3 regions of the Anaerocolumna sp. genome follow, and region 1 is predicted to be linked to each of the others. Evidence: riboswitches for the same ligand, from Rfam matches in the RefSeq annotation. Region 1 holds a riboswitch; each other region holds the start of a gene.
The links. A riboswitch is a leader RNA that binds a small molecule or an ion and turns the genes downstream of it on or off. The one in region 1 is predicted to bind cyclic di-GMP.
Positions count from the first base shown of each region.

Region 2: linked by a shared signal. The riboswitch ahead of RT261_RS18900 (transglutaminase-like domain-containing protein) and the one ahead of RT261_RS17435 (methyl-accepting chemotaxis protein) in region 1 are both predicted to bind cyclic di-GMP.
Region 3: linked by a shared signal. The riboswitch ahead of RT261_RS12950 (GspE/PulE family protein) and the one ahead of RT261_RS17435 (methyl-accepting chemotaxis protein) in region 1 are both predicted to bind cyclic di-GMP.

Region 1 is NZ_DAMAUC010000027.1:18,568-29,481, reverse strand. It holds gene ygeW (knotted carbamoyltransferase YgeW) at 1-62, shown strand, start outside; gene arcC (carbamate kinase) at 230-1,171, shown strand; gene RT261_RS17460 (RsiV family protein) at 1,470-2,420, opposite strand; gene RT261_RS17455 (sigma-70 family RNA polymerase sigma factor) at 2,417-2,917, opposite strand; gene RT261_RS17450 (uracil-xanthine permease family protein) at 3,148-4,446, opposite strand; gene RT261_RS17445 (DsbA family oxidoreductase) at 5,298-6,014, shown strand; gene RT261_RS17440 (YcxB family protein) at 6,241-6,837, opposite strand; cyclic di-GMP riboswitch class I at 7,026-7,109, shown strand; gene RT261_RS17435 (methyl-accepting chemotaxis protein) at 7,240-9,252, shown strand; gene RT261_RS17430 (NTP transferase domain-containing protein) at 9,470-10,399, shown strand; gene RT261_RS17425 (xanthine dehydrogenase family protein molybdopterin-binding subunit) at 10,648-10,914, shown strand, end outside.
Region 2 is NZ_DAMAUC010000033.1:34,621-45,534, reverse strand. It holds gene RT261_RS18910 (collagen binding domain-containing protein) at 1-3,739, shown strand, start outside; gene RT261_RS18905 (sortase) at 3,886-4,641, shown strand; cyclic di-GMP riboswitch class I at 4,749-4,833, shown strand; gene RT261_RS18900 (transglutaminase-like domain-containing protein) at 4,847-5,647, shown strand; gene RT261_RS18895 (DUF6591 domain-containing protein) at 5,949-6,440, shown strand; gene RT261_RS18890 (DUF4870 domain-containing protein) at 6,512-6,994, shown strand; gene RT261_RS18885 (ATPase) at 7,238-8,311, opposite strand; gene RT261_RS18880 (ClpP family protease) at 8,677-9,006, shown strand; partial or broken gene RT261_RS18875 (polysaccharide lyase family 8 super-sandwich domain-containing protein) at 9,490-10,914, shown strand, end outside.
Region 3 is NZ_DAMAUC010000015.1:10,213-21,126, forward strand. It holds gene pilM (pilus assembly protein PilM) at 1-523, opposite strand, end outside; gene RT261_RS12930 (prepilin peptidase) at 627-1,382, opposite strand; gene RT261_RS12935 (prepilin-type N-terminal cleavage/methylation domain-containing protein) at 1,446-1,928, opposite strand; gene RT261_RS12940 (type II secretion system F family protein) at 2,027-3,241, opposite strand; gene RT261_RS12945 (type IV pilus twitching motility protein PilT) at 3,412-4,467, opposite strand; gene RT261_RS12950 (GspE/PulE family protein) at 4,491-6,188, opposite strand; cyclic di-GMP riboswitch class I at 6,354-6,463, opposite strand; gene RT261_RS12955 (hypothetical protein) at 6,726-7,526, opposite strand; gene RT261_RS12960 (hypothetical protein) at 7,720-9,306, opposite strand; gene RT261_RS12965 (ABC transporter ATP-binding protein) at 9,323-10,033, opposite strand; gene RT261_RS12970 (TfoX/Sxy family protein) at 10,381-10,647, shown strand; gene RT261_RS12975 (hypothetical protein) at 10,644-10,859, shown strand; gene RT261_RS21165 (ClbS/DfsB family four-helix bundle protein) at 10,780-10,914, shown strand, end outside; gene RT261_RS20945 (hypothetical protein) at 10,875-10,914, opposite strand, start outside.

The DNA.
Region 1 (10,914 bases):
AAGATCCAGCTGCTATTTTAAAGAAATTAGAAGAAAAAGGAACTCCTAGAATCTTCAAATAAAACATTCATATCAAAATAATATGACAATATAATATTGTATATCATTCTGAGGACTCCGGTTCCAGGAATCTATTAAAAGCAGGTTCCCCGGTGAAAATTCAGCATGCTGGATTTTCACTGGGAATGATAACAGAAACATAAAAGTCCTATGCAGAAATGAGGTATATATAATGAGCAAGAAAAAGATTGTTATTGCCTTAGGTGGAAACGCTCTTGGAAATACCCTTGCAGAACAAATGGAGGCAGTTAAAATAACTGCAAAATCCATCGTTGATTTAATTGAAGAAGGACACCAGGTAGTTATTTCCCACGGAAATGGCCCACAGGTAGGAATGATTAACAATGCGTTTACCGAATTCAGCAAAATCGAGAAAGATCAACCTATCGTTCCTCTTTCCGTTTGTGTTGCCATGAGTCAGGCATATATCGGATATGATTTACAAAATGCCATTCATGAAGAATTAAAGAATCGTGGAAAAGATACTCCTGTTGCAACTATGATTACTCAGGTTCGTGTAAATGGTGATGATCCTGCATTCCAGAATCCAACGAAACCTATCGGTAAATTTATGAGCAAAGAACAAGCTGATGAATTTTCACAGAAATATGGTTATCCAATGAAAGAAGATGCAGGCAGAGGTTACAGACGTGTTGTTGCTTCTCCAAAGCCTGTTGAAATTGTTGAAATAGATGCAATCCGTGCATTAGTAGACGCCGGCCAGGTAGTTATTGCAGGTGGCGGCGGCGGTATTCCTGTTGTATTAAACGGAAACCAGCTAAAAGGTACAAGTGCTGTTATTGATAAAGACTTTGCTAGCTGTGTATTAGCAAAGGAATTAGATGCAGATTATCTGATTATTCTGACTGCAGTTGAAAAAGTAGCTATTAACTTCGGTAAACCGAATGTGAAATGGTTATCCAATATAACTGTTGAAGAAGCTGAGAAGTATATGGAAGAAGGACATTTTGCTCCAGGCTCCATGCTTCCTAAAGTACAGGCCGCTGTTGATTTTGCAGCTTCTAAAGAAGGACGTAGTGCTTTAATTACCCTATTAGAAAAAGCAAAAGACGGCATTGCCGGAGAAACAGGTACCGTTATTAGTAAATAACCTGTTATGAATAGGATAAATCCTATTCTACTTACTACAATAATTACTGTAAAAATTTATTTCCCAAGATAAATTTTTTACATAATTATAAACCCCTAAATAATATCTTTATTTTATTTCTATTTAATCCTTTTCTATGTTAAGCCCCTATAGGTTCCCAATCCTATAGGGACTTATAAATTTTAGACTAATATGCTTTAGCTAAATTGATTATACTACTTGATATATTGCTTTATATACTACTTTGCTTTATTATTCTATACTACTTTGCTTCATTATTCTATACTACTTTCCTAAATTATTTTACAATCTCAAATTCCTGCATTCCCATAAATCCAGGAGCAACCTGGTATTTATCAAAGCAAATAACCGGATTTCCTTTTTCATTGATATAGAAGTTCGGATTCTCATCTATGGACGTAAAGCCCTCGATATCTGCAGAACCTTCACCGGCAACACCCCAATAAATGTAATCCGAATTATCCTGTACTCGCTTTTTCATCTGATCTATAATGGTTTCATTAGAAATATGGATGTAATCTTCACCTAATATGTCTTCTAGACTTAGCTGGGTATTTTCTTTCAGATCCAGATTATAAAAATACTTTTTACCATAAGCAGCACACCAGCTCTCATCCGCTGTAAGAACAAGAGACAGGCAGTTTTCTGTCTGATATTTTACATCATAATCAACGTCAATGCTAATATCCTTTTTTTCCCACTGTTCTTCCGTACCTCCCGTCTGTATAAATGACTGTTTGTATTCCTCTATACTCTTCTGTGCAGCAGCTACATATTCATCCACTATTTCTTCAATTTCTTTGTTTACATCCGTTACAAATTGTTTCGTTTTTTCTTGCTCTTCCTTACTTGTACTCTTTAAACCACTATTATCTTCTTCATCTATCTCCACGCCAGGTACTTTCACTGAAATACTTTGATTATCCTCTATATCTTCATAAGCGCGAACAGTAAGAACTTTAGCCAGGCTATTAATCACTGGAATCTTATCCATTCCCTTTGCAAATACTTCACTGGTATTTAACGCTACAGAAAAGCAAATAACCAGAATAGCTGCAGCTGTTATTGTGTAGTTAAATACACGAAATACGAAATTACCTTTTAACTTATTACCTCGGGAATTTAAATTATTAACCTGTTCATTCAGTGTATTATCAACTATTTCACTCAATTCTCCGGGAATCTTAATATGATCATATATCTCCTTGGACTCTCTGATCTTTTTCATATTCCTACCTCCAATTCATCCTCTAATAAGACTCTTAACCTTTTTAATGCGGCATATAGCCGGGTTTTTACTGTATTTATGTTAACCTCTAAGGTTTCTGAAATCTCCTTTAAGGTCATCTGTTCATAATAATGCAGTATAACGATTGTCTTCATATGTTCCGGTAACTCACATACCTTCTGATATACTTCTAATTTTGGTTCATAAGCCTCTTCATAATAAATTTCCTCTTTTATATCTGCCGGATCACATATAATCTCCTTTTTACCTTTTCTGATATAAAGAAGGCATTCATTTATCAATATTCTGTAGAACCATGTTTTTATTGCTTTTTCATTCCTTAAGCTATTATAGTTCTCCAAACCTTTGCATATAGCATTTTGTATAATATCTAAAGCACTGTCTTTATCATAAACATAACAATATGCAATTCGGTAGAAATTATTTTGGTTCGTTATAATATGTTCTACCAGGTTGTCATAGGTAACATCTTTCACATTTCTCCACTTTCCTCTCTCTCTTGTTATTCCAGAAGAATTTTTTTAAAGTATATTTATATTTTACTGTCTTCTGGAATTGTAATTAACATATATTTTTAATCTCTTATATTGTTTAGATACATTTCCTGCTAAAAAAGTTTTACTTTATAGAAAAACCCCTGTAAGATTATACAGTAATATCTGCTTCTCTTACAGGGGCTTTCTTTTTAATTCTATATATTAATTGATTAATTATGTGCTGTTGATGTCTGTTCCGCTTCTTCCTTGTCTTTAGGAAGTATTACATTCAGAAGAATTGCAACTAAAGATGCTAATACAACCGGAGACTTTCCGAAGATAGCTGTTATAGAAGCCGGGAATAAGGCTAAGGCTTCCGGAACAGATGTAACACCCATTCCTAATGCAACTGCAAGTCCAACTATGGAAGTATTTCTATAGGACATCTTTTGTTTTGTTATTAATTTAATTCCTGTCATAGTAATAGATGCAAATACAGAAGCTGTTGCTCCACCCAGTACGCATAGAGGAATCGTTGTTAAAAGAGATGAAAATTTAGGTAAGAAACCTGCTACCAGTAAGATTCCTCCTGCCAATCCTAATACACAACGGTTTACTACTTTTGTTGTTGCTACAATACCTGCATTTTGCCCGAATGTGGAGATTGGTAATCCGCCAATAAAGGATCCAATCATATTGGCAACTCCGGTTCCAATAATTCCGGAGGATAATTCTTTATCGGAAGGATCACGATCCAAGGCACCAACTGTAGCGGCTGACATATCACCGATTACCTGAATGGAGTTGATGATAAATAATAAAGCCATGGATATAATAGCAGATGCTTCAAATTCAATACCAAAATAGAGAGGTTTTGGCATCTGTACCCAGGCAGCTGCTCCTACTTCGTTAAAGCTAACCATTCCCATAAAGAATGCAACCACATATCCAACTACCATACCAAATAGAATAGAGGCTAATTTTAAAGTCCCTTTACAAAAATGGCTGAAATATGTTACTGCAATTAATGTTATAATAGCCACAGCCCAGTTCTTCATACTGCCATAATCAGCAGTTCCGGCACCACCAGCCATATAATTAACTGCTGTAGGATATAAAGATAATCCGATGGTCAATATTACGGTTCCTGTTACTAGAGGTGGGAATAAAGGTTTTAATTTTTTTACAAATAAGCCAACAACAATGGAAATAACTCCGCCTACTAATTGTGCTCCAAACACCGTTGCAACATTATATTGTGAAACGATAGATTGTAAGGTAGCCAAATAAGCAAAACTAACACCCATAATAGCAGGAAGTCCGGAACCTATAACTTTGCCTATTGGGAAAAGTTGAATGATAGTTGCCAGTCCGGCAGTTAACAACGCTGCCTGAATTAAAATTACCGTATCGGAAGTTTTCATAGTACCTTGGCTTACTGCTATTGCAGCAACTACAATTGCCGGCGTAATACATCCTACTATCATCGCAACTACATGCTGCATAGCTAGTGGAAATGCCTGCTTCATATCAGGTACTCCATTTAAATCAAACACCGATGCTTTATTTTTGTTTTTATTTAGTTTACCCAAATCGGTATCCTCCTGTCCTCTTATTTCTCTAATAAATGAAAAAAGCCCATTCTCTTTATTAAATATGCTTAGTCAATCTCTTAATTTCCACCTATAATTCGCATAATAATAAAAAATGGAGTAAGTACTATATAGTTCTTATTGCAATATATTTCCCTCTGAAACCTACCAAAAATCCAATTATTAGCTCAAAAATTAATTCGTATTTTTTAAATTCAGTGCTTTTGTTTAATTAAATGCAAAAACTTTTTGCGCAATACAAAATTTTTGTATATACATATATTAGCACGCATTTATTTATTCTACAATAGTCATTGTTAAATAAAATACAAGTTTTTATTGTTCAAATTGCACAAAATTTCACAGGTGCTATCTGGCGGTAAATAACGGTAATCCACAATTATTTTGGATAATTCCAATTATTAATTACAAATAATGGAATCCATCAAATAGTTCCGATTTCTGGTTTTTATACTCATTTGAGACACGCCAAAATTTCCTAGGCATATGATAATTTTATTTATGGCATTGAATTCCGGAATTTGTAATGGTTATCAATTCACAATAATCTTTATCTCCAAAGGTTTACTAATTTCCCTTACATCTCCATTTATCATATTGGGCAGAACCAAAATAATTATTTTTTATAAGCAGGTTTATAATGATAATAAATATCAATTAGAGTTTATCTATTGAAAATTTGAACCCCTATGGTAGTATAAAATTACATAGGAGAATCTATGAAGAATATAGATTAGAGTAATTTTACAGAAAGAAAGAGGTGTATTATGAAGATAGAAGTATGGTCAGATTTTGTATGTCCCTTTTGTTATATCGGTAAGAGACTGTTAGAACAAGCAATAAATAAATTTTCTCATAAAGATCAGGTAGAAGTGCTATTTAAAAGCTATGAACTGGATCCTTATGGAGAAAGTGATACAAGTTTATCCGTAGACGAAGTTTTAGCTGAAAAATATAATATGACTATGGAACAGGTCAAAACCATGAATGAACAGGTTATCCAAAAAGCAGTTACAGTAGGATTAAATTATAATCTTGATACTATGGTACAAACCAATACTTTGGATGCACATAGACTTGCTAAGTATGCCACGAAAGCTGGAAAGGGTGCTGAGTTAACCGAGAGAATTCTAAAAGCTCATTTTACAGAATCGAAATTTATCGGGGATAAAGATATATTAACAGAATTGGCAGTGGCAGTTGGTTTAGAACAAAATGAAGTGAAAAGAGTTCTATCCGGCAATGATTATGCAGATGCTGTACGTGCTGACGAAAAGGAAGCAAAACAATTAGGCGTGCAGGGAGTTCCATTCTTTGTGTTTAACCGCAAGTATGCCATATCGGGAGCACAGCCTTTAGACTTATTTATGGATACCTTGGAAAAAGTATGGAGAGAGGAAAACCAATCTTCATCTTTTGAGCAAATCCATAGAGGAGAAGGGGCTATATGTACAAATGAAGGCTGCCAGGTACCTGAAAGGTAAGCCTGTTAAAAAGAAAAGTAAAAAGTAAAGACTGTTACAAGATACGAAGCTGCCATCTTTCTCTGTATAAATTCAAATACCCGAATCGTATACAGAGAATGGCAGCTTATAATATTGTCCCTATTTCTCATCTTAACTTATGCAATAACTTTTCCTAATTTAAAGACCGTTTGGAAGTTAGAATTCCTTTAAAATTATAGCAAAAGGAATGGGTGTCGCTACTACTTTATTTATTTTTTAGCATTTTATATTTATCTGCATCCATTTTTTCTTTAATTAATTCTTTTACTTTTGCTAACTCTTTATCACTATTAAAAAAACGCTTTGGTAAAATTAATACACTGTTACTTGACTCGTATATAATAAACATATTTTCTTTTTCTATAATCTTATAAATATCATACCACTTGTAGGTAGAATCAAAGGATTCCGACTTTCGGTGTATACCATTTTCAGAAATAGTATATTCCGTTTCCTGCTGCAATAGCTTATTGGTGCGGAATTGCTTTTTTAAATTCCTTTTTATCAATACTGGATATAATATGGAGGAAATTATTACAAAAACAAATAAAACTCCAACTGTAATTTGATGAGATGACAGTTGGTCATTTTCCTCCTCATTTGCCTCCGTAGAGGTTACTGTTTCACTGCTTGAATCAGATGGGCGATTTGTCAGCAGCAAAACCGATAGCAAAATTAAAAGAGCTGCTATGTAGATTATTACTTTACTTAATGGATTCTTATTTCTTGAAGTGTAAAAATCAATAATTTCTTTTTCTTCTATTTGTCCATTTGCTATAATATTCCCTTGCTGTTCCCACATACTTTTCCTCCATAGATTACTTGCAAGAATTATCTGACTATAAACTTATACCAATTATAATATATGATGTAATTTTTTACAAGGTAATACTTGGTCTGCCTTTATAATAGATGTATGTCGAATAATACAAATTATTATCGAAATGAGTTGATTTTCCCTACTAAAAGGTATATTATACCAATAGGAACTATATAAAGGGGCAAACTTATCGAAAGGTAGGGACGCAAAGCCAAGGGTCTTCGTTTTCATAAACATGACAGCCGGTTGCAGCAGTAGTATGTTGATTATGCCTTTTATTTTATAATAAAAGGCTTTCTTAATTCACCTCTCTTTTCATGCAAGAAAAATCCCACTTTATATATGTAAATACAGATATAATTATATTCCACAAGGGAGAGCAAAATGAAGAAAATAAAATTGGGATTCAAAAAAAGTATTAAAACAAAACTTATTTTATCTTTTTCCGCTTTAGTTTTATTATCCTCTATTGTTTTGAGCATAATATCATTACAGGTAGCAAATTATATTATCAAACAGGTGGCAACCAAGTCTCTTACAACTATGGCCCATGATGCTGCCAGATTAGAAGAAAGCCGGCTGGAAACTCAGAGACGTTCTTTAAAGACCATAGTAGAATTACAGGATATCAGAAGCATGGACTGGGAAAATCAACAGCCTATTCTTCGCAGCATGTTAGCTAATACCGATTTTATAGAAATGGGTGTTATTCAGCCAAATGGAACGGTTAATTATTCTAAAGGAAATTCTATACAATTAGGCGAAGCTGATCCATCCATGAATGCAATTAAAGAAGAAAAAGAAGTGATTCTCTTCCTCGCTGACCCGGATACTGGCGAACAGTCTCTTTTGCAGGTAATACCTATTAAAAATGGGGGTGAAGTAGTAGGTGCATTATTAGGCCGCAGAGACGGAAAAGCTCTGACTAATATGGTAAATGATACCGGCTATGGAGAAGAGGGGTATGGTTTTGTTATAAATAGTAACGGAACTGTTATCGGTCATCCTGATGAAAATAAAGTGTTCGACCAATTTAACCCTATTGAAGAAGCGAAACAGAACAACAGTCTAACCTCTTTATCTCAACTAATCGAAGAAATGATTAGCAAGAAAGCAGGCTTTAAAGATTACGCTTTTGAAGGCAATCATTTATATGCAGGCTACTCTCCTATTGAAGGAACAGATTGGGTTATTGCTATAACCGCTACTGAAAGTGAATTATTCTCTTCTTTAGTTCAACTGGAGAAGATTATGGTAGCTGCCCTTGGGGTTATCTTACTGGTAAGTATCTTTGTTACTTATATATTAGGTAATTCCATTACAAAACCGATTATAAAAGGTGTTGGATATTCTAAGAGAATTGCAGGTTTAGATTTAACAGAAGATATAGATAAAAAAGCTTTAAAGAAAAAAGATGAAACCGGTGAACTTGCCAATGCTATGCAAAGTATTCTTATTGAACTACGTAGAGTCATCAATGAAATCAACGATTCCGCTGAACAATTAGCTGCTTCTTCCGAGGAGCTTACTGCCACTTCCCAGCAAACAGCAAATGCTTCAGAAGAAGTTGCAAAAACAGTGGAAGAAATTGCAAACGAAGCTTCAGAACAAGCGCGAACTACTGAATTAGGAACTGCTAAGGCTGTGGAATTAGGAGAAACCATTAATAAGGTCTACGGATATATAAATGATGTAAACCAATCCAAGGACCGGGTGAATGATGTAGTCAGCAACGGAATTTATGAAATTGATTCTTTAAGCAAAATAACTACAGAAAATACCGATGCTGTAAATGAAATCTATCAGGTAATTTTAAAAACTAACGATAGTTCCAACCAAATTGGTGAAGCCAGCAAAGTAATTGAATCTATTGCATCCCAAACCAATCTGTTATCCTTAAATGCCGCTATAGAGGCAGCAAGAGCTGGTGAAGCCGGAAGAGGATTTGCGGTTGTAGCGGAAGAAATCAGAAAACTGGCTGAACAATCAGAAGCTTCCACAAAGATAATAAATACTATAGTAGCTGAATTACAACAAAATACTGGCGATGCCGTAAAGACCATGGAAAGAGTATCTAATATCTCCGAGGAACAGGCTATAAGCGTAACTAACAATAAAGATAAATACCAGCAAATTGCCGAAGCCATGGAGGCAACCAATGCATCACTTTCTCACTTAAATCTCTCTGGGGATGAAATGGATAATATGAGAAAGAGTATTCTGGATGTACTACAAAATATTTCGGCTATCGCGGAGGAGAATGCAGCCGCCACTCAACAAGCATCTGCTACTACTGAAGAACAAACCGCTTCCGTAGAAGAAATTGCTCACTCCAGTATCAAACTGTCTGAATTAGCTATAAGATTGCAAACAGCAGTTGCTCAATTTAGAGTCTAACTTCACGGATAAAAATGCACAATATAGTCAAAGCTGCTAAAATTTATAAAAACATACTTATATTTATTTTCACATAGAATAATGGTATTCAATGCTAAAACGTATACATATATGCCAAATTACTTGAAAACTTAAGGTTTTCCGTGTAAAATAGAATTATGTTACCCTTTCGTATATGAGAGCTTTTAGAAAAAGTATAGTAAAGAGGTATGGGTATATGAATTATAAAAAGCAAAAAGAAACCGGCGGAATTATTGTTGCAGCAGGTAAAACATCAAAGAAAAGTAAATCTGATCCCCTCCTTAAAATCGGTTCCATTACCGTAATAAAAAGAATCGTATTGACTTTTCAAAGAGCTGGAATCTCTCCTATCGTTATTGTTACAGGATGTGCTGCTGAAGACATTGAATACCATTTATCCGACTACGGAGTAATATTCCTTCGAAATGAAGAATATGAACACTCCCAGATGTTTGATTCTGCAAAAATCGGCTTTGAATTTTTAAAAGAGAAATGTGACCAGGTTGTATTTACACCGGTAAATATTCCCATGTTCACACCGGATACAATTGTTAAAATGATAACCTCTGGTGAGTCCCTTATTGCACCTTCTTATAAGGGAAAAGCCGGGCATCCCCTTTTAATAGATAATGAATTACTTCCCTCCATTCTATCCTATGATGGGTCTCAGGGATTGCGGGGAGCCGTTCAAAACCTTGATATAAAGCGAAAGCTTATGGAAGTAGAGGATGAAGGTATTATTCATGACACCGATGATATGGATCGGCTGGATGCACTACTGAAAGAACATAATGAGCACATTTACCATCCCTTTTTAAGAATTAGTATTGAAAAAGAATCCATGTTCTTTAACTCCAGAACAAAACTGTTATTAATGCTGATTAAAGAAACCCATTCTGTAAGAAATGCTTGTAGGCACATTGCCCTCTCATACAGTAAAGCTTGGTCCATGCTAAATAAATTAGAAGAAGAGCTTGGATATGCCGTCGTTGAAAGAATACATGGAGGGAGTAATGGTGGAAATACCTATTTAACTAAAGAAGGTCTGGAATTTCTGGAAAAGTATTTGGAATTTGAGCATAATGTACGAAAATTCGCAGAGTTAGAGTTTAAAAGGTTGTTCTAAGTATATAAAAATTTTCAAAATCGAGTTCTTTTGCAAAAGAATTTGACGGAAAACCGCCCATAACCTATAATAACATTAGTGAGATTGTTATAGGTTATGGGCTATTTATTAGCCAAAACTTATACAAATGTTATAAGGTAACCTTTTAAACCAAGTTGTAGGAGGAGGTTAAAGGAATTTCATTCTTTTAACCGGAGATTTGTGCTATGCGCAAAGTCTCCAGACTTTGAAAGGAGTAAGATTTAATTATGGAAGCTATAAGTAAGTCTGTAAAGAAAAGGGATCATGATGCCAAAATTAGCGGTCAGGCACTATATATAGATGATATAGTGATGGAAGACATGCTTTATGGCAAAATGCTACGCTCCACAAAAGCAAAAGCAAGAATTAGAAATATTATTCTTCCTGACATTCCTGCCGGATATTATATTGTTGATAAAAATGATGTTCCGGGAGAAAACAAAATACATGTTGTTGAGGAAGATATGCCTGTATTTCCTGAAGACACCGTAGAA
Region 2 (10,914 bases), on a different contig from region 1:
TGAAAATGATTTTGTAGGAGAAATAAAAATAAATTCAAAAATCTTATTAAAATATTCCTATGTTATTCCGGATGAAGAGATTGTTGACACTACAAAAGTTTATACACTGACTATTCCACCGGAAATAAATATTTTAAAGGATGAAACCATTCTTTTAAAAGATGGGAAAATTGATACCGATGGAGATGGGATTCCAGATGCAGATCGTGTAGTTGCAACAGTTCGCGTATATAAGGATAATACCATAACCTATCAATTTGAAGAAGAGATAAACAATAAGGAGAAATTATTTGATCGATTTGGGTACTTCTATATATACAGTGAATTTGATGAAATAACTATAGGTACGGGCGGTCCTAAAGAGATTATATTTGATTTAGGCGGTGGCGCTACTACAAATATTTATGTTGACTTTGAAAAAGTGGATGAAACAGCCAATATAAAACTTGTGAAGTCAGGAAGTTATGATACTAATAAAAATGAGATTACGTGGAGCATAGTAATCACACCAGAAACAACCCCCAATAGAAAACCAATTTCTAATGTTGTAATTAAAGATATTATTCAGGAAGGGCAGACTTATATAGAAGATTCCGCTTCCATTTTACCCAAAGTAGAGGAAGGAAGCGTATTCTGGGATGAAGCCAATAGTGAACTATCTTATCACTTTGGACGTGATATTAATACAACCGATAATGAAACTTACACATTAACGTTTAAAACGAAAGTTGACACTTCCTTATTTGATAAAGAAGGAGAACAGGTATTTTTTAAGAATCAGGCAGCATCAACTTTTGAGAATGATAAAACATCACTGTCAAATGAAGCTACTGTAAATACAACTGTTGATTTTGTAAAAAAAGATGGTAGTTATAGTTCCAAAAAAATAAAATGGACAGTAACTGTAAATAAAAACAATGTATTAATACCGGATGCAGTAATTATTGATAAAATACCAGAAGGTCTTGCTCTGGATACTAATTCTGTTACATTAGATGGTAAAAAAATTAGTTTAGACACTGATTTTACGTATGCTGGTAATGAATTAAGATATGAATTTAAAAAGGCAATTCAAGAAACTCATATATTAGAGTATTATACAGATGTAATAGATGAAACCGTTTATGATTCCAACACTGGAAAAACATTCACTAATAATGTAGGGTTAGAAGGCACCGGTGTTCCAGGTAATGCAAAAGATGGAAAAGGTGTATATGTAGGTTCCAATATTATTAGTAAAGAAGGCAAAGGTTACGATAGTTCTAACCACATAATTACGTGGAAAATAACTATAAATTCAAATAAGATATCCATAAAAAATGCAGTTGTAACAGATAGTATTCCAAGTGGATTAGAATATGTGGATGGTTCTTTTAAAATTACTCCAAATGATTCAAACGGAACTTTTGATTATACACCAGCTAATAGCGGAGATAATAAAAAAACTGGAACCTTTACCTATACATTTGCAGACACTATAAATGATACTTATGTCATTGAATTTAAAACAAAGGTAAAAGACAATACAGTATATGCAGTAAATGGAAGTAAGGATTTCCAAAATACTGTTAATTTAAAAGGTATAAATGCAAATACCAACAATACTATTGATTCATCCGCTACCGCAACCCAACGGGTGATCAGTAAAGTAATAGAAAAGACAGGTACTGATTACGATTATTTAAAACGTGAAATCACATGGAAAATTGTTGTGAATCAGAATAATATGCTTATGAAGAATGCCTATGTTACGGATGTTATTGGTGAAAAACAGGAATTTGTCCGCGATTCGGTAACCATAGGAGGTAAAAAGGTTGTGGAAGGCAGTCAACCGGAGGAGAAGAATCGTTATTACTATGATGAAGCAACAAGAACATTAAGATATAATTTCCCAGAAGAAATTACATCGGAGCAGGTTATAACATTTAAAACTAAGATTGTGGACCTTTCCATTTTTGACACTAATAGTGATAAGACCTTATCAAATACAGGCGAGCTATCTGGTGATGATATTCCAGGCAATGTAAAATCAACAGGAACAAAAACTATTAAAAATACAGTTGTAAGTAAAATAGGTATCTATTCTACCGGTAATTCTTACATTGATTGGGAAGTTGATGTTAACCAGAATAAAGTTCCAATTAAAGATGCTGTTTTAGAAGATACTTTACAAGCAGGATTGGAATTAGACTCTTCTTCTGTTAAATTGATTCGGTTAAATACCAAAGCAACAGACGGAAGTTTATCAGAGGGAGAAGAGGTAACAGCCCAACTATTAAGTGTAAAATATGATATAGCTTCCGGAAAAGTCAATTTCATATTTAAAGGAGAAATTGACAGCGCTTATCGGCTTAAATTCAGAACAGATATTGATGAAGCTTATAAGAACGGAACCTTTTCAAATGCTATTACATTTAAAGGTAGTGGAATTTCTCAGAATGGAGCAAGTAAGTCAATCGGTGTCAGCTTCCAGAACGTAGGCGGAGGTGCCGGCGGTACAGGAAGAGGCAGTATAGGCATTACTAAAGTTGATGAGAATAATACAACAATTAAATTAAAAGGTGCAACCTTTGAACTTCTGGATTTATACCAGAATGTATTAAAAACCTCTGAAGAAACCGGAGAAGATGGCTCGGTAATATTTGATAAACTCAAACTGAATACCACTTATTATATTCGGGAAGCTGTTTCTCCAACCGGTTATAATTTAAGTACGGAATTATATGAATTCAAATTAACGGATGAGAACAAAAATATTACCTATGAATTTAAAAATAGTATCATCACTGGAAATATTATATTCTATAAGCAGGATGAAGAGAATCTTCCGCTTCCTGGAGCAGAATTTACTCTATATCATGAAAATGATACAAACTTTGAGAAGCCTTTGTCTACGGCAATCAGTGATGAACAAGGAAAAGTTGAATTCACAAATGTTCCATATGGCAGTTATAAAATAATGGAAACAAAAGCTCCTGAAGGTTTTATCCTATCCGAAGAAGTTTTAACAGCAACAATCCTTGAAAATTTAGTAATTGTTACAACGATACCGACGAGTATATCCAATACTAAAATAAAAGGGCAGCTAAAGATATTGAAGGTTGATAAAACCACATTAAAGCCTTTGGCTAACGCTAAAATCTCTGTGTATAGTGAGTCAGATGTTTTAATAGCAGAAAAAGAAACAGATGAAGATGGTATAGCTGTATTTGAAAATATACCTTATGGAAACTATTATTTTGTTGAATCCCAGGCTCCTTCCGGATATGTGCGGAATACAGAGAAACATCCTTTTACTATCAGCCAGAGCGGAGAGGTGATTCAAGTAACATTCGAGAATACTGTAATAACTAAACCAACTACACCAGGTGGTAACGAAGACAACGAGGAACCAAATAAGCCGGAAGAGAATAAACCGGAAGAAAATAAGCCGGAAGAAAACAAACCGGAGGAACCTAAACCAAAGGAAAATAAGCCCAAGGAAGAAAAACAGAAAGAACCTAAAGGCGGTAAAAAATCGGATACCAAAAAGTCAGAAGAAGAATATGAAATTGATCCGGACGGTGTACCATTAGGCGGAAAAGAAGGAGATAATGGTAATAACGGAAGTGTAAACAAAGCAGGAACAGAGAAACTACCAAAAACCGGAGAAAGCAGCAGGATTGGATTTTATATAACTGGAGTAATTATGATTTTTATTGGATTCGTTTTAAAAGTAAGAAGAAAACATCATGCGTAAAAGAAAGTAATATTCTATTGTTAAGACGGGATTCTATTCCGTCTTAACAATTATGTAAAACACAGGAATAGATTTAAAATGTCTATAATTAACAAAGACTGTGAAATAAATATTGCTTAACAGTATGTATTCTACTGGAGACAACTATGAAAACTGGGAAAAAAAATAAATTTCTTTCAATAAGTTTTATATTCATAGGCCTATTAATTATGATATATCCCAAAGCCTCTGATTTATACAAAATGTATCAACAACAAAAATTAATAAAAATCTGGCAACAAAGTTTTAATATTATTGAAAAAAACAGTAGTTCCGATCATGATACTGATTATGACAATTACCGTGAGGAAGCCGGGTTCAATAAAGCAGTGGAATTAAGGAATCAAAGTGCAGAAAATAAAGGCATTGGCAACAACATGGAAAATGCAAATGACTCTTTAAAAGGTATAACTGAAGACAATAACGGAGCAAACACTGGAGGTCTATCAGAAAAACTGCAAGAGGATATTGGTATTGAAGGAATCATTAAGATTGAAAAAATAGATTTGGAACTGCCAATATTAACAGATGCCACCGAAAAAAACATGAAAGTATCAGTGGCATCCATTAAAGGCACCGGAAATCCTGGGCAAATTGGAAATTATGCTATTGCAGGACACAGAAGTCATACTTATGGTAAAAATTTTAACAGACTCGATGAAGTTGAAGTAGGAGATTCTATAATAATTAATAACGGTAAAAAGCAATTTAATTATGAAGTAATGGAAAAATTATACGTAAAACCTGAGGAAGTAGAAGTATTAGAGGGTAATGTGACAGACAAAGAAATTACATTAGTTACCTGTCATCCCATGATTAATCCAACCCATAGGTTAATTATAAAAGGAAAAATAAAGGATTAAAATCATTCAAAACCAATCCACGATATAGGACTTTAGACCTATATCGTGGGATGGATATATATGTTAATATATAAAATATAAATACAAATAGTATAACATCGACTTTCAAGCGATAATAGCAAACTTAGTGAAAACTAAAGACGCAAAGCTAAAGGGCCTTCCTTATATAAAAGATGGCAGCCAGTTACCGAAAGGGGAGTTTTTTATGTTTAAAAAACAAATTTTTATTCCCTTATTATCATTTGTTTTAATGTTTAGTTTTATGGTTGATATGGTACAAGCCTCTGGTTCGGATTTTTACAGTGAAGATCTGGAACATGGAATAATCAGTATTCAATATCTGCCAAAGAGCGACAGTAATACAAAAGTAATAATTCAAAAGGGAAATCAAAAGTATATTTATGATCTTAATTCCAATAATACATTTCCGCTGCAATTAGGAAATGGAAATTATACCATATCTGTTTTAGAACAAAAAAGTGGAAATAAATATAAGCTTATTAATAAAGATACGGTAAATTTGAATATAAAGAATGAGAATGTTGTATATTTACAATCCATTCAATCCATTCATTGGGATAAAGATATGAAGGCAATACAAAAAGCCAAAGCGCTGACAAAAAATTCAAAGAGTGATCAGGAAAAAATAGAAGCTATATATAATTACATAGTGAAAAATATAAGTTATGACAAGAAAAAGTCTGCTAATATAAACGCAGACTACATTCCATCTATTGAAAAAACCTTTACTACTTCAAAAGGTATTTGTTATGATTATTCAGCTTTATTTGCCGCAATGCTAAGAAGTGTTGACATCCCTGCAAAACTAGCTATGGGTTATGGGAAAGATATAGACGAATATCATGCATGGAATCAGGTTTATTTTAAGGACAGTAAACAATGGGTTACAATTGATACGACATATGATGCAGGTTTTAAAGACAGTAAATCAAAGAAGTCAATGATAAAAGAAGCTGCGGATTATAGTGTAGAAAAAATCTATTAAAATGTCTTGTTATTAACCCATAAAATTTATGAAAAATAATTGATTTACTTAAGTATAAAGGGGCCTTGCAAAATAGCTAATTTAAGCTATTTTTGCAAGGCTCCTTTTGGGGCTCTGTATCAAGTTTATTATAGAGCTCTTTTTAGTTTGAAAAACTTCTTTTGGATACACAGAAAGCATAAAGAACAAAAAAATTCTTCCTATTTACAGGATAAAGAGTTCTTAGAAAAAGATATTATAAATATATAAGAATAGAGAACAAATTATTATATAATTTATAAAATGGTAAGGGAGGAATCCTATGAAAAAGATTGTATTAGTAGTAGTGTTTGCAGCATTCATTATTTCTCTGGCTGGGTGTAAAAAGAATGTGGAAGAAGAAGCAAGTGAATCTATAGCAGAAAGTTTTGTAGAAAACCCAGAAATAGCTGATATGGATATTGGAGGTACTGTTGTTGTAAAGAACGAAGATGGATCGGAAGTCAGCTATGGAAGTACCCAATGGCCTACTTCAGATTTAGTAAAAGATGTGCCGGTATGTAAGAGTGGATTAATTACCGGAACGGTAGATAGTGAAGAGTATTCTACTATTTACATGGAAGAGGTAAAAGAAAAAGATGCATTGGAATACCTGGAAGAACTAAGGAGGAAGTTTCCAGATAATAGCTATGAAGTGAATGCAGACGATATTATATCATATGGCGGGGAAAATTCTAATGGCATTGCAGTTGTGATATATTATGATATTGCCAGCGAAAGTATATCTATTTCAGTATCAAAGGTAACTGAATAATGAAAAGGTAGTAAAATGGAAAAAACTATTTCATTTAGTAAAGAACGTAAATTAAAAGGAGATGGAGATATATGTATTGTAAATATTGCGGAAAAGAAATAAATGATGACGCAAATTTCTGTGATGGATGTGGCGGAGAAGTTCAAGGTGACACTATGAATAAACAAACTGCCGAAAACGAAAATATTAATAAAGGTAACGATAATATTTCAAGTACTGGTAAGGTAAAAAAAGATTCCAGTAACAAAGTAATATTTATACTTTCCTATTTGGGAATTTTATTCTTTCTACCCCTTGTAGTCTGTCCGGAATCTAAAACCGGGAGATTCCATGCCAATCAAGGACTGGTACTTCTTATTACAGGATTTGCCGGACATTTTATATTATCAATTTTATTTTCCATATTATCATGGCGGTTATGGGGATTGATTTCCTTACTATTTACTTTGTGGGGATTAGTATTACTAGCCTTGATTGTTATTGGAATGATCAATGCAGGCAGAGGAGAAGAAAAGCCATTACCTGTCATTGGAGGAATACAAATTATAAAATAGTCTTATAATCAGTATTTAAAATAAATACTGAGAGTTTACAAGTAAACTGATATAATCCCTCCAAAGTAGATTTGGTTATTTACGGTCTACTTTAGAGGGATTATATCAAAGGTCTCTCTTTTTTAATACATAATTTGATTTAATTATTATAGTTTTAATAAAAAACAATGGAGTAAATCAGAAGTGGAACGCATAAATACAATACACTGAGCTTGCATTTATCTTTTTCTATAAGAGTCGGTTCTATTTTTCAAACTTCTTATATAACTCTTCAAAGAATTTGTCGACTCCTTTAAAGTCCATGCTCTTTACATAATAGGCCTCTAAGCGTTCATGTTCTTGTTTTGTTTCAGAAAGCTTGATTAATGCCAGGTTAATAAGTAATTCATATAGCTGAATGTTATTCTCCAATTCTTCCTGATCTTTTATTTTTTTATAATCAATAATATGATTTAGATTAATAACTGCATTATATTTCTGACGGGAGCTGTCTTCGGAAGTTATAATCATTGCATCCAATGGGGGAACAAATATATGCTGAAGCTTGCCGGGAGTTAGTGGATCATAGTAGCCTTCAACATCATATCCTCTTTCCAGTGCTTCATCTGCAATAAAGTTCAACAATTTTGCGGAAGCATTTTTATTCTTTCCATTAATGGCCCATACTTTTTTGTCTTTACATAAAGATTCTGTATACTGAATATATCCATTTGCAGTATAAGCTTCGCTAAATAGTTTTTTAATTTTACCAGGTGATTGATATTCATCGTCCTGTAAACTGTTAGAGAAGAATTTTGAGGATACTTCTTTGCATAAGTTCCAAAACTTACTATAATTAGTCACCTCATCATATATGGATTGGATTTCTTCCGATATTAGACCGGCACATTCTAAGTAGCGATAAGCACTTTTATAGATGTTAGATTTCTTTTTAGTAATCAGCATGATTTCTTGTCTGTTTTCTTCCAACTTTTTATTATCCAAATAAGTTCCAAGATTAACAATTTCATCTACGGCTCCGGGAATTTTAGGGTCTATGGTATGTGGAGCAGTACCATCTACAAAAGCAATTTTTAATTTTGGAATTAAAATTCCGTCTAAACTGTCATTGTCACTGGAACAATGAACGTATTCTACATCATATCCTTTTTTCATCATTCTGGTCCCGATTTTTTTCATAAAAGAGCTTTTTCCTACACCGGGGCCACCTTTTAAAATATAAATATGGTTTGCCTCCTCCGGATTAAAGGTATAGTTAAAATAGCTATAGAATCCAACGGAAGTATTATTACCGGCAAATACATGTTTTTCTTTCAAACTGGCACTTCCTAATATTGTGATATAAACTTATTATATGTAGGTGTTTTTATTATGTTAATATCAGCGGAGAGTTTTGGGAAGTTGAAGCTATTTTCTAAAGAACTTGCGAACTCATATTACTAAGAGAATCTTGACTTTTTCTAAAATATGAGCAAGAATTATCAAGAATTAATTTATAATAGAATATATAATATATGATATCATCTCGAAAAGGAGAAAGTATATGGATAATCACTTTAAAGTGCGTGCTTCACTTGAATATATTGAAAAAAATCTGAATGATAAGATTAATCTTGACAAGCTTGCTCAAAAATCATATCTTTCAAAATATCATTATCATAGGCTTTTTCACAAAATGACAGGTGAATCCGTCGCCAGATATATTACCAGAAGGCGCAGCTTCCTTACTTCTGGCATCGGGGAAGAAAGGCAAATGCTTTGCCCTGAAAAACAGCGAAGTACTGATTCACCAGCCGTCAATATCCGGCGGGCAGCAGGGGCAGGCCACGGATATTAAGATACATAGTGACTGGCTTGAAAAGACAAAAGAGACGCTGAATGAAATATATAGCAGGCTTACAGGTCAGCCGGTACAAAAGGTTAAAGAGGATATGGAAAGAGACTGTTATATGACGGCTGAACAAGCGAAAGAATATGGGTTAATTGATAAGATTTTATTAGGTCGTGGGTAACACCTGCTGGGTCTCACGCTAGCTCCCATGGCATAAATCATCTGCTTGCAGATGGTTTACTGCCTCAAATCAGGGCGTGAATTATGTATTTTAATAATTCACACTATCGCCGATAAATGGAAGGTTTATAAATCCGGCATAAAAAATCTGATGCTTTTGAGCTTATATAAAACAGAAACAATTTAATAAATCTGCCACTGGGTAAAGCAATCACGAGGTTATGTTTTTCATCAATGAAAACATAACCTTTTCTGTGGAATTAAAGAAAAAATTGGGTTGAAAATTTCCTTTTATATACTATGTCATTAACATAAAAACATATTAATAGGATAAATAACTATAAAAATAGTAAAGTTTAACAATTGAAACAATACTAATACGTCAATAACATAAAAATTGCCTATAAACCAATAAATCTGCTTATAGAAGATTGTATATATTGTCTGCTAAATTATATATATGATAAAAAACAAGGAGGACCGTATGAAAAAATTTATTAGACTAAAAGCAAAAGTTGTTTCACTGCTAATAATAACATGCTTTATGGGAAACAGTTTGCTTCCTGCATTAGCTATGGAAACTTCGGATGTATCCACACTATTAGAGAACTTATCAGATGAAACGGTGGAAGAAGTACCGGTAGATGAGGCATCTAAAGGAGAAATATCGAATGAAGAAGCGCCGGGAGACAAGGCAACGGAGGAGGAGCTTTCTGATAATGCTGTATCAGATGTTCTGGTGACAGAAGATGAAAAAGAAACCGATGAAGCATTAAAAATCCAGCAGGAAGAGATGCAAACTCTGTCTGTAAACAATAATTTGGTGAATCTGGCACAAGGTAATAATAACAGCTTTGAAGCAGAACAGACAGCAACTGGCACAGCAGCTAACTGGTGGGTGAATAAAATCAATCCTGTGGATTGGAATGATATGTGGGCAGCCAAGGTGCCAACAGTGAGTCCAAGCGCTGTTACGTTTTCATTTGATAAAGAAATATCTTATGACGGGCAGCAGTCAGTGAAATATGCTTCAGGAGACAATACCGGGCGATTTGAAATATACACCAATGTAGAAAATATGAAGTTAAAAGGCAGTTACGAATTCTCTGCCAAGGTTAAAGCAGACACGGTTAAGGGAACAGGTTTCTATTTAAGGGTACAAACCTACCGTCCCTCAAGCAGCGGAAATAATTCTACATTACAAACCTATGGCACAAGTGCCAGAATAACTGGAACAACAGATGGCTGGGTAACTTTAAAATTACCAGTTGAGATAAATGAATCCATTGATGTGGGACGTATTCGTTTAGAAATGTTTTTTGAATATTTAACTGGAACCATATGGGTAGATGATGTATCGTTAGTGCGTTTACCCAAATTAAGCCTGAACGAAACTGAGAAAAAAATAGCAGTTTCAGAAGAATTTGAATTGGTAACTACCTGCGACGATGATACCATAGACTTAAGCGCAGTTACATATACTTCTTCTGATCCCGCAGTGGTATCGGTGGAAGGCAGTGGAGAAAAAGCAAAATTAGCGGGACTAAAAACAGGTAATTCAACTATTACAGCTTCTTTAGGGGAATACCAGGTTTCCTGTCTTGTTGTAGTAGAAGATTCCTCTGTAAAAGACGTCTTTCATACAGTAAGACAGCAATGGTCTGACCGGTTAACCGGTAATAATTTTACAGATATGTCTGATAGCGACTATGTAAAAATTATGGAACAGGTGGATAAGACAGCCCAAGCTTATATTGATACGCTGATTAAGAAACCGGCCGGAACAGATACAAGAACTACTTTGTGGAGCGACTTAAATTTAACAGTTGCTTATAAACCGTCAAGTAATTCAGCGGATTCCGTAGCATTTAATACGGCATTTGAACGGATTTATGCCATAGCCCTGGCA
Region 3 (10,914 bases), on a different contig from region 1:
GCTTCTTACAGACCTGAAATGTACTATTACCAATATAGTCAACCGCTTCTACCTGGTAGCCAAGCATTTTAGCTACACTATAATAATTCTTGATCAAATGATTTGGTGCTGCTAATACAGATATTCTTAACTTTTTCTCTTTTCCATTTATTATTTTTTCTAATATTCCATATGTAATCGTATATTCTGATATTTCCACAGGAAAATAATCCGTGGCATTGGTTTCTATAATATCTTTTATCCGATTCTCTCTTACATAGGGAATTACAATTTCACGATTGGCAATCTTGGTTGATGCAATGGTGAAAACAACTCTGGTGCTCTTCATCTTTGCTTCAACAATCTTCTCTTTTGCTGTATCAACAAACTTTTCCTTATTACGGATGAATCCGTCTTCATAGGTATCTTCCGGTGTTGGAAAGGAAATACATTGATATACCCTGGGGTTTTTCTTTTTATATTCAACTTCACAAATTCTGGTAATGTGAAGTCCGATCTCTATGCTTATTACTTTGTTTGACATACTTAAAACCATGCTCCTTTCAAGGTTTAGCAGCTTTGTGTATAGCATAAACTTCAAGCTTAAAGAATAGAACTCTTTAAACTTTTCCACCAGTACAATCCGCTTATGTATATAACCCTATATACCAATCCATTATTGGCTTTCCATATAAAATAGCAATCATAATACCTGCTGAAAGATAAGGACCAAAAGCTAATACCTTATCCTCTTTACTTATTCTCATTCTAAATAAATGAATCACGGATCCCAGGATACATCCAATTACAAAAGCTAATATATTGTACTTCCATCCAAGGATTAACCCACTTACGGCCATAAGCTTAATGTCTCCTCCCCCAATTCCTTTCCCTCTGGTTATGATATAGACAAGAAACAGGAAACCACTGACGCACATAAAGCCTAAAATATAATCCATATAGTTCTTAAGATCATATAGCACCCGTATAATACCTGCTATTCCCAGGAATATATTAATCCCTGCCGGTATCTCATACGTTCCGAAATCAATAACACTCAGTACAATAAGTGCTGATGCACATAAACAATATATTACACTCTCCGGAGTTAGTCCATGTATTAAAAATACCCACACATAAAGAACCCCGTTCAATCCTTCTATAATAGGATATTGTATGGATATTTTACTGCCGCACTTTCTGCATCTTCCTCTTAAGAAAAGATAACTGAATATAGGAAATAGCTCATACCACTGTAATCGGTGTCCGCATTGAGTACAGTGGGAAGGTGTTGTAACGATATCCTCTTTTAAAGGGATACGGTAAATGCAGACATTAAGAAAGCTGCCAATTATGATACCGTATAGAAAGATAATAACGCAGATGAGTGGCTTCGGGTTCATGGGTAGACTCCTTTTTTAATAACATCAAACAAGAACAAGGTCTTGTTTGATGTTTGCAGTTAATTATTTATATTGTGTTCCAACTGTTGGATATAGAATAAGAGCTTTCCTCTGATTATCATCAGTAGGTCTCTCATTTCCGGCATAGATCTCATATGAATTATTGCCGAGATCAACATAAACAAAAAAATCTTTATAAGTGTCAGGTTCATATTTGGGCAACGGTGCAGTTAAACCAAGAATTGATTTTATCTCTTTTTGAAATGCATTTGTTTCCGTATCGGCCTTATAGCAATCTGATACTTTGGTCGATGCTGCTGCATTATACGCTGTTTCATCAGCCAATGCCACACCTACTGCTGTGGCTATTGTCTGAGCAGTTTGAATATCCGCTGCTTTTTTAGACTTAGCAAGATACTTAATCAATTGTGGTGATAACACACCTGCCAGTATTGCTATAATCGCAATAACGATAAGCAGTTCCACCAATGAGAATCCTTTGTTATGTAGTTTTCTTCTTTTTTCCTTTTTTTCTTCCCTTTCCATCTTTACTCTCCTTTTTAGTTTATTTTTTAATTATTTAGTAAATCTATTAATAATTATCAGGAAGCTCATGTTTTCCTAATAGATTATTCTTTTAGGGCTTATAGGTTATCTAGTCCTTCATACATGGCAAGCATTGGCTGCATAATTGCCATGATAATTATTCCAACCAGCAAAGCCAGAAAGATAATAATGGCAGGCTCTATAACGGCAGTTAATCTTTGTGCGGCAGCTTCCACTTCTTCATCATAGTAGTCTGCGACCTTTTCCAGCATGCTTTCAATATCACCGGATTCCTCTCCAATCTTAATCATTTGATAAACCATTGGAGGGAATATTCCTGCATTCTTAATAGGAATGGAAAGTGGTATTCCTTTCGCAACATCTTCTTTAGCCAAAAGCAGAGCATCTTTTGCAACTACGTTATCCATGGTTCTTGCAGTAATATCCAACGCTTCGATTACAGAGATACCAGCAGCCAGCAAAGTACTTAGTGTTCTGGTTAATATTGACGAATTAGACTTCATAATAAACTTTCCGTAGCAAGGTATCTTATAGGCTAGACGCCCGAGCGCCTCCCTGCCGGCAGAGGACTTTTTATACAATGAGAAACCAATTATAATAAAGGCTAACACAGTAACCAGTACATACCATCTTGCAATCATGAAATCACTGATTTTAATGACAAACCTGGTCATAAATGGCATGTCAATATTCATATCAGCAAACATGGACATAAAATTTGGAACAACAAAGAGCATCATAATTACTAAGACTGTTACAGCCACTAAACCTACGATAATTGGATATATCAAAGCCTTCTTCATCTGAAGCTTTAACTTTGTCTCTTTCTCAAAATGTATTGCCAGCCTCTCGAAAACAGTCTCCAGATCTCCTGAGGCTTCCCCTGCCTTAACCATATTCGTAAGAATAGAGGGAAATACTTTCTTTTGCTCCCTCATGGCATCTGCAAGACTCTCACCTTTTTCAACAGAAATCTGAACTTCTTTAATTGCTTCGGAAAGCACTTTATTCTCTGTTTGCTGAGTGAGTAAATCCAGTGCATTTACAACAGATACACCGGCAGTGAGTATACTTACAAACTGCCTGCAAAATACACTTAAATCTCTGGGTTTTACTGGATTCCCAATGCTTATGTTAATATTTTTATTTAATAAACTTTGCTTTTCCAATGTTACCGGAAGATAACCCTCTGCTTTTAATAAGAATTTTGCCTTCTCCACATCCATTGCTTCTATACTGCCTTTTTGTACTTTACCCTTCTTATTAATGACAAGATAAGAATAACTGTTCATTATAATCCTCCATTCTGCTGCAAACGCAAATTTGTGCTGCCGTACAAATGACTGTGTGGGAATCAAAATTTTCCACATTAGCTCCCATTGCATGCCGCGTCTGCTTGCAGACGAGGCACTGCCACAAATCAGGGTGTGAATTATGCATTTCAATAATTCACACTAGCCTCCTAGAATAATTTTCGCTCAAGCGCAATGGGATCCTGTGCGAAATGCAATGCATTTTCGGAATCAATCTTTCGTTTTATATATAGATTAAAAATTGCATCATCCATCATCTGCATGCCGGACTTTTTATTCGTTTGGATAATGGAAGGAATCTGGAATGCTTTTCCTTCTCTGATAAGATTTTTAACAGCTGTATTTCCATGCATAACCTCGAATGCTGCCACTCTTCCTTTCCCGCCTGAAAGTGGAATCAGCTGCTGAGATATTACAGCTTCTAAAACTGATGCCAGCTGGATACGAATCTGTTGCTGCTGATGAGGAGGAAAAACATCAATAATTCGGTCAATGGTATTAGCTGCACCAATTGTATGTAAGGTTGAGAATACCAGATGTCCTGTTTCAGCAGCCGTTATGGCGATGGAAATGGTATCCAAATCTCTCATTTCTCCAACTAGTATAACATCCGGGTCTTCTCGAAGAGCTGCTCTAAGGGCATTGCTATAGGATTGGCTATCCAGGCCTATCTCTCTCTGATTTACTATGGACTTTTTATGATGGTGCAGATATTCAATAGGGTCCTCTAAGGTAATTACATGGGTGTTATAATTGGAATTTATCACATCAATTAAGGAGGCCAGAGATGTTGATTTACCACTTCCTGTAGGTCCCGTTACTAGAACCAATCCTCGTTTCTTAGCTGTGAGTTCTACAACTGAACTTGGAATCCCCAGCTGTTCTGGTTTTGGAATTGTAGTACCCACCAGACGAATTGCCGTTGCATAGGAGCCTCTTTGCTTGAATACATTGACACGATATCTACCCAGGTTGGGAATAGAATAAGAAAAATCCACCTCTCCTTTCGTCTCTAAGACAGTTCTAAAATGTTCAGGAACAATTGGCATTATTAATTCCGATGTATCATTCGGCATATATTTTATGTCCCCAACATCCTGCAGCTCACCGTTGACCCTGCATTTTGGAGGCACCCCAACTGTAATATGGAGATCGGAGGCTCCTATATCCTTTGCAACCTGTAGTAATTCCTCTATAGTAACCATACCTTTTCCCTACTTTCTTTTACCTAATCATCAAATAATATTTTCTTCATTTCAGAAATGGAAGTAATACCATGCAATACTTTTTCTGACACACTGGTTTTCAAAGTTTTCATTCCTTCTGATAATGCCAGATTATTAATCATTAAGGCATTACCTTTTTTACTTACTAATTCTTTCAGTGCAGGTGTTAAAGGCATAATCTCATATATTCCGATACGGCCAAAATATCCCGTTTCATTACACATATGACATCCGGTTGCTTCATATATTACCTGTTCTTCATCCTCCTTAAGTCCAAGCAATTCCTTTTCCAATTTATTCGCCTGCTTTTCCTTCTTACAATATGGACATAATCTTCTCACTAACCGCTGTGCTATAACTCCAATAGTTGCATCAGCAATCAGGTAAGGTTCCACTTCCATGTCTTCTAGTCTTGTAATGCTGCTAGCCGCACTATTTGTATGAAGAGTACTTACTACAAGGTGTCCGGTAATGGAGGCTTTAATAGCAATCTCAGCAGTTTCATTATCTCTAATTTCACCAATCATGATAATATCCGGATCCTGCCTTAGGATGGATCTGAGAGCACTGGCAAATGTTAAATCTGCTTTTGGATTTACCTGAACCTGATTCACTCCGTCAATATTGGCTTCTACCGGATCTTCTACCGTAATAATATTAACATCTTCCTTGTTTAACTCACTAAGTGCTGTATAAAGGGTTGTGGACTTACCGCTTCCAGTGGGTCCGGTTACTAATATCATCCCATGAGGTTTAGAAAGAATGGCATTGAATTTCTCCATTTCTTCATCCGTAAAGCCAAGCTCCTTCTTGTCCTTTGTAAGACCTCTTTTAGAGGTAAGTCTCATTACTATCTTCTCTCCATAAATCGTTGGCAGTATCGACACACGAATATCGTACTCTTCTCTGTCTATGATCATGGCTATTCGCCCGTCCTGAGGCTTTCTCTTTTCAGAGATATCCATATCTCCCAAAATCTTAACTCTGGCTACAATTGCTGAAAGCAGGCTGTTGTCATATTTCATAATTTCTTTTAATATACCGTCAACCCGGTATCGTATACGTATTGTTTTCTCAAATGGTTCTATATGTATGTCGCTTGCCCTTTGCCTGACGGCCTGTTCAATCATGGTCTTTACTAATATTACAATAGGTGAATTATTTATATCTTCATTATTCTCTTTTTCTTCCTTCTCTTTGTCCAGTATCTCTTTTTCTTTGGTATATCGCTCTGCCACCTCCATGGCTTCCGCATTTCCATAATACCTATCTATTGTTGCTGCAATTTCTCTGGGAAGTGATATTACTGGTGCTATCTTAAAATTGGTTATGATAGAAAGATCATCAACAGCCAGAATATCCATAGGATCGGACATTGCTACCCTAAGGGTATTAGGATCCTTTTGATCAAATTCAAAAGGAATCAGCATATATTTTCGTAGTATCTGTTCGTTAACCATGTTAAGAATATCCTGTGGAATTTTAATACCAGTAAGCTGTACAATATCTATCTTAAGTTGTTTTTGAAGTGCTTTAGCAATGGCAAGTTCATTCACATAGCCTAAATCCACTAATGTTTCACCTAATTTGCGATTGCCTTTCTTTTGCTCTGATAAGGCAGTCTTAAGGTCCGTTTCCGTAATAAGACCTTCCTGGATTAATATATCACCTAGTCTTTTTTTATTTTTTCTAAAATCCATTCCTGCTCTCACCGATTCCTTTTATTTTTCAATCTTTTACCAATAGGACTTTAGTCCTATTGTATCATAAATCATATATATAATCACCTAAAATTAACAATTCAACAAAATTTTTATTAAAAAAGCAAAAAAAAGCAACTAAACAAAATAGAAATATTTTGTATTAGCTGCAACTGAACCACCATAGGGGCTATATATACTATACATGATATATTTTCCCCGACAGGCTTCTTGTTTTGCGTCCTTATCTTTCGATAAGTTTGCCCTGACTTATGATTTATATGATTATATTAAAATATGATACATTATAATTCTTTCCAATGCAACATAATTATGCACAAAAGATTACCATAAGTATTCTTGTAATCTCTGCCTTTTTAAGTTCAGCTATTTGTAACAATATAAAATTCTAGTCAACTTGCCGGTTTTCTTTCATATTTTTAGTCACATTTCACATTTTAGATTAAAACTCAGTCTTTGCATATTTACAAAATATGCTTTTACATTCTGGGCTTTTTATAACATATACCATAGAGTTTAGACCCTCCATGATTTTTTAAGTTTATTAATCAGAAGGATCTCTGCAGAGGTATCTATATCCGGATTGGAATCCGGATGGTATTTTTTAGCCAAAATTTTATAGAACCTTCCAAGCATTTCCCTCTCGTCATCGTTAAACTCACTGCTGATACTGCTGCTACTGCTGCTATTAAAATAATTATTGAAATTTTCCTGATAGGCATATTTACGGTATCTCTTGCTAGTCTTTTTAATATTGATTCTTTCTTCAAGGATTTGATTCAGTTGATTTAAGTATTCAGAGTTCATTAACTCTCCGAACACATTGTAGCATCTGTCATATTCACTGGCAGCAATACCGTATTCTTTTTGAAAATCCTCTTTGGCCTGACGATACTCTTTTAATATTTCCTGGTGATGTTTACGTGCCAGATATTCCTCTGTTTGCTGGTATTCATTAAGAATTCTATCTTGTAAGGGCTCAAGCTCTGACTTTATAATCGACCATATTTCATCTCTGCTGATATTTATTCCTTTTGCTATCGAATCAATTTTATTTTCTCCTATACAGTCTTCCAAATCATAATCAATCAAGTCATAATAATGTATCACACAAAGGGAATAGGGTTTCTCTTCATGTAAACTTATCCTATAGGCTTTATTAATAGGACGTTCATATTTTTCATCACTCATTTTATAAGTATAAGTTTTACCAGTCTGCCCGTTATTAGACCAAGTATATGAATCCACCAGGATTTCTTTTGGCTCTCCTAATGTATTCGTTGGTATATCATGTAATTCTTCTATATGACAATACAAAATGACACCTCCAGGAATAATTCTACCTATGATTCACTCTACGTTTTAAGTATAGTATTCTTTAAAGTCTTATTTGTATGCAAAGGTAAACCGTAATCTGTTATTCTAAAATAGAAAGAAGCTGCCTGTACTGAATCCAACATGTTGGACAGTATTATCAAGCAGCCTCTTTCTATTTGTATATTTCTTATTATTATAATTGTTCAAATATTTTAACGCCTTTTGTATTAATATATCGATACATAATGCCGCTAAGAATTAGCAATACCAGTGCCATAAGCCCATTAATAACAGCCAGTCTTATGTTTAGTACCATCATTAATATAAAAGGTAAAAATGATAGAAACATATTTAATAAAACAGCTATTGTTGTTGAAGCGCTTTGTTTAATAACCGTTACTTCCGAAGTCCAGTTTAAATTCGGCATTTTGAGATTTACTAATAATCCAAATATAGATACAAAAAATGCAAATGCGGTTGGTAACAGTATAATTATAAATAAATCCAATAAAGATAAATGCAGTCCAATAAATACGATAATTGAATTTATGAGTATAGCAGGTATGGTTAAAATAAGATTCAGAGCAATTTTACTATTAAATATAGTCTTTTCTGTTACCGGCGATTCTTTTAATATCCATAGATTCCTTCCTTCCAGGGAAATGGAACAGGCTGTAACATTAGTCATAGCAACACAAAAACCAAACATAATTGCAATTAGCTGGCCGAATTCACTTCCAAGAATGGGCACATCAAAAAGTTCTGCAAATGTTTCTTTACTAAGAAATAAAGATGCAACAGAGCCTAAAAACATAATAACAACACCAAATCCCGTGTTAAGTACATATAGAGTAGAGGAAAAGTATCTTTTTGCTTCTTTTACCAACAGCGCTTTAAAAGGTGTAGATTGTTTCAGACTGCCTACTTTATAATTACCTCTTGTAAAATTGGACAGAATTTTTGTATTAATACTCTTAAATTCAACTCCAACTATAATAGAAAATAAAATAAATGCACCTAGGGATATACCTGCAAATAGTACAATAGATAAAATATCATATTCGCATACTGCTCCGCGAAACATTCTTGCCAGCAGATACATACTATCTACCTGATTGGTAATGGCTGTTGTTATTTCACCCATTTTTTCAGCTGAATCTGCCGTGAATATGAATGCCATATAAAGTACAAAAAATGCAGTAACAATAATTAAATTCACCAGATTGCTACGGCGAAATCTGGAGGCAATAACTGCAATAACTGTGCCGATAATCATTGCAACAATCATAGGCACTAATGGTATAAATAACATCATTACAAAACTAATAATATAAAATACAGGAGATGGTTTTACCAATATGCCATAAGCAATACTATTTGGTACCATTACTATACATGTGAATAAAATATTTAATAAATATAGTAATAGTAACCGGCTTGCTACAATCTTGCTGGTGGTTACCGGTAAAGACATAACAAGATCATAGTCCTTAAAACCAAACAAAGTTCCTTTTACTTTATTAATAGTAGTTATTATTGTAACAAGACAAGTAATTGCCATCATAAATTCAGGCATTAATTCTATCGTGTTTAGTTGCATAAAACTAGAACCTAACATAAAACTATAAAAGAAAGACGTTCCTGCAAGTAATATAAGCAGCGCAGTTACTCCAACAATAAAGAATGGGTTTCTTTTTTTAGCATTTCTGCTTCTATTAGATATATTGAAATCAAAGGCTGTACCTAATTGAACTTTGGTCAGTAACCATATTTCTCTCATAAATAACCACACCTTTCTATTTTTCTATTAATTCCATAAATAATTCTTCAAGGCTTTGGTTACCTTTTACTTCCTCTGTATTGCCGCTTGCAACTAATTTACCGCCTTTAATAATAGCGATTTTATTACAAAGCTTTTCTGCAACTTCCAATACGTGAGTAGAGAAAAAGATTGCACTGCCCTCTTGACACAACTCCGCCATATAAGTTTTTAATGTATGGGACGCCTTTGGATCCAGACCAACAAAAGGTTCATCTAATAATAATAACTTCGGTTTACGAATCAGTGCAGATATAATTGCAAGTTTCTGCTTCATACCATGTGAGTAAGAAGATAATAAATCTCCAAGGTTTGAAGTCAGCTCAAATGCATCACCATATTTTTTAATTAATTCTTCCCGTTCTATTTTAGATATGGAATAAATATCACCTATAAAGTTTAAGTACTGGATACCGGTTAAATGTTCATATAGATCCGGATTATCCGGTATATAAGCAGTTATTTTTTTACAGGCAACTCCTTCTTTCTTAATGGACATTCCATTGATTAGAATATCTCCTTCTTCAAAATCCAGAACCCCTGCTACCACTTTCAAAGTTGTAGTCTTTCCGGCGCCATTATGTCCGATAAAACCATATATGTCCCCTGCTTCTACTTCCAAGGACAAATTATCTACCGCTTTCTTTCCACCTTTGTAAACTTTACTAAAATTACGAATACTTAGCATAATTAACCTCCCACAAAACTATTATACATACATTACTATATCTAATTTTTACATAATCAGATAAATATCTAAAGATATAAACAAATAATATTCTCCCGCTATTATTTTGTCAAGTATAATACCTTCTATTAATGAACAATATTAGAGTTGCCCTTTTTAATTTAATTCCAAGTTGTTCTTGATTTTTCTGGAAATTTAGTTTATAACAGGAACATAAAGATTCAAAAAAGGCGAACAGAACAATAGAGGATTTTGACGCCAATAAAGATTTTCTACAGCTTAGATTTTGACGTCCTATAGCAGGACAACTACCAACACAGATTATAACTTAATAAGGAGGAAATAGAATGGGTGAATTATCCACACTTCCAAACATTGCCGCAAAACTGGAAGCTCAGCTTGCCGATGTTGGAATTACAACAATTAAGCAACTGCAAGAAGTAGGAAGCCGGGAAGCCTGGCTGCGCATCCTTGCTAATGACCCATCAGCCTGCATCATGAGGCTTTCTGCTCTGGAGGGCGCGATTCAGGGTATAAGATGGCACTATCTTGACGATGATACTAAGAAAAAATTGAAAGAATTTTATAAACAACATAAGGGAGCAATTATATGAATGAATATATAAACAAAAAGGAATTAATCGATGAAATTAAGAAAACCGCTGATGCCTTCATCCGGGAATTCGACGATGTGCAGAAGCTGACAAAGACCTGCGCCCGTACTGAAATGGAATCAGCTGGGCGCCTTGTATCAAAGCTTTTACGAAAAATACAGCAGCTATTCATTGGAACAGCTGCGAAAAATGTTTATCAATTCCGTTGGTGAGTTTGTCCTTTGGATTCAAAGTTTTAGTTTCAGCCTGGTGGCAGGAAATGGGCAG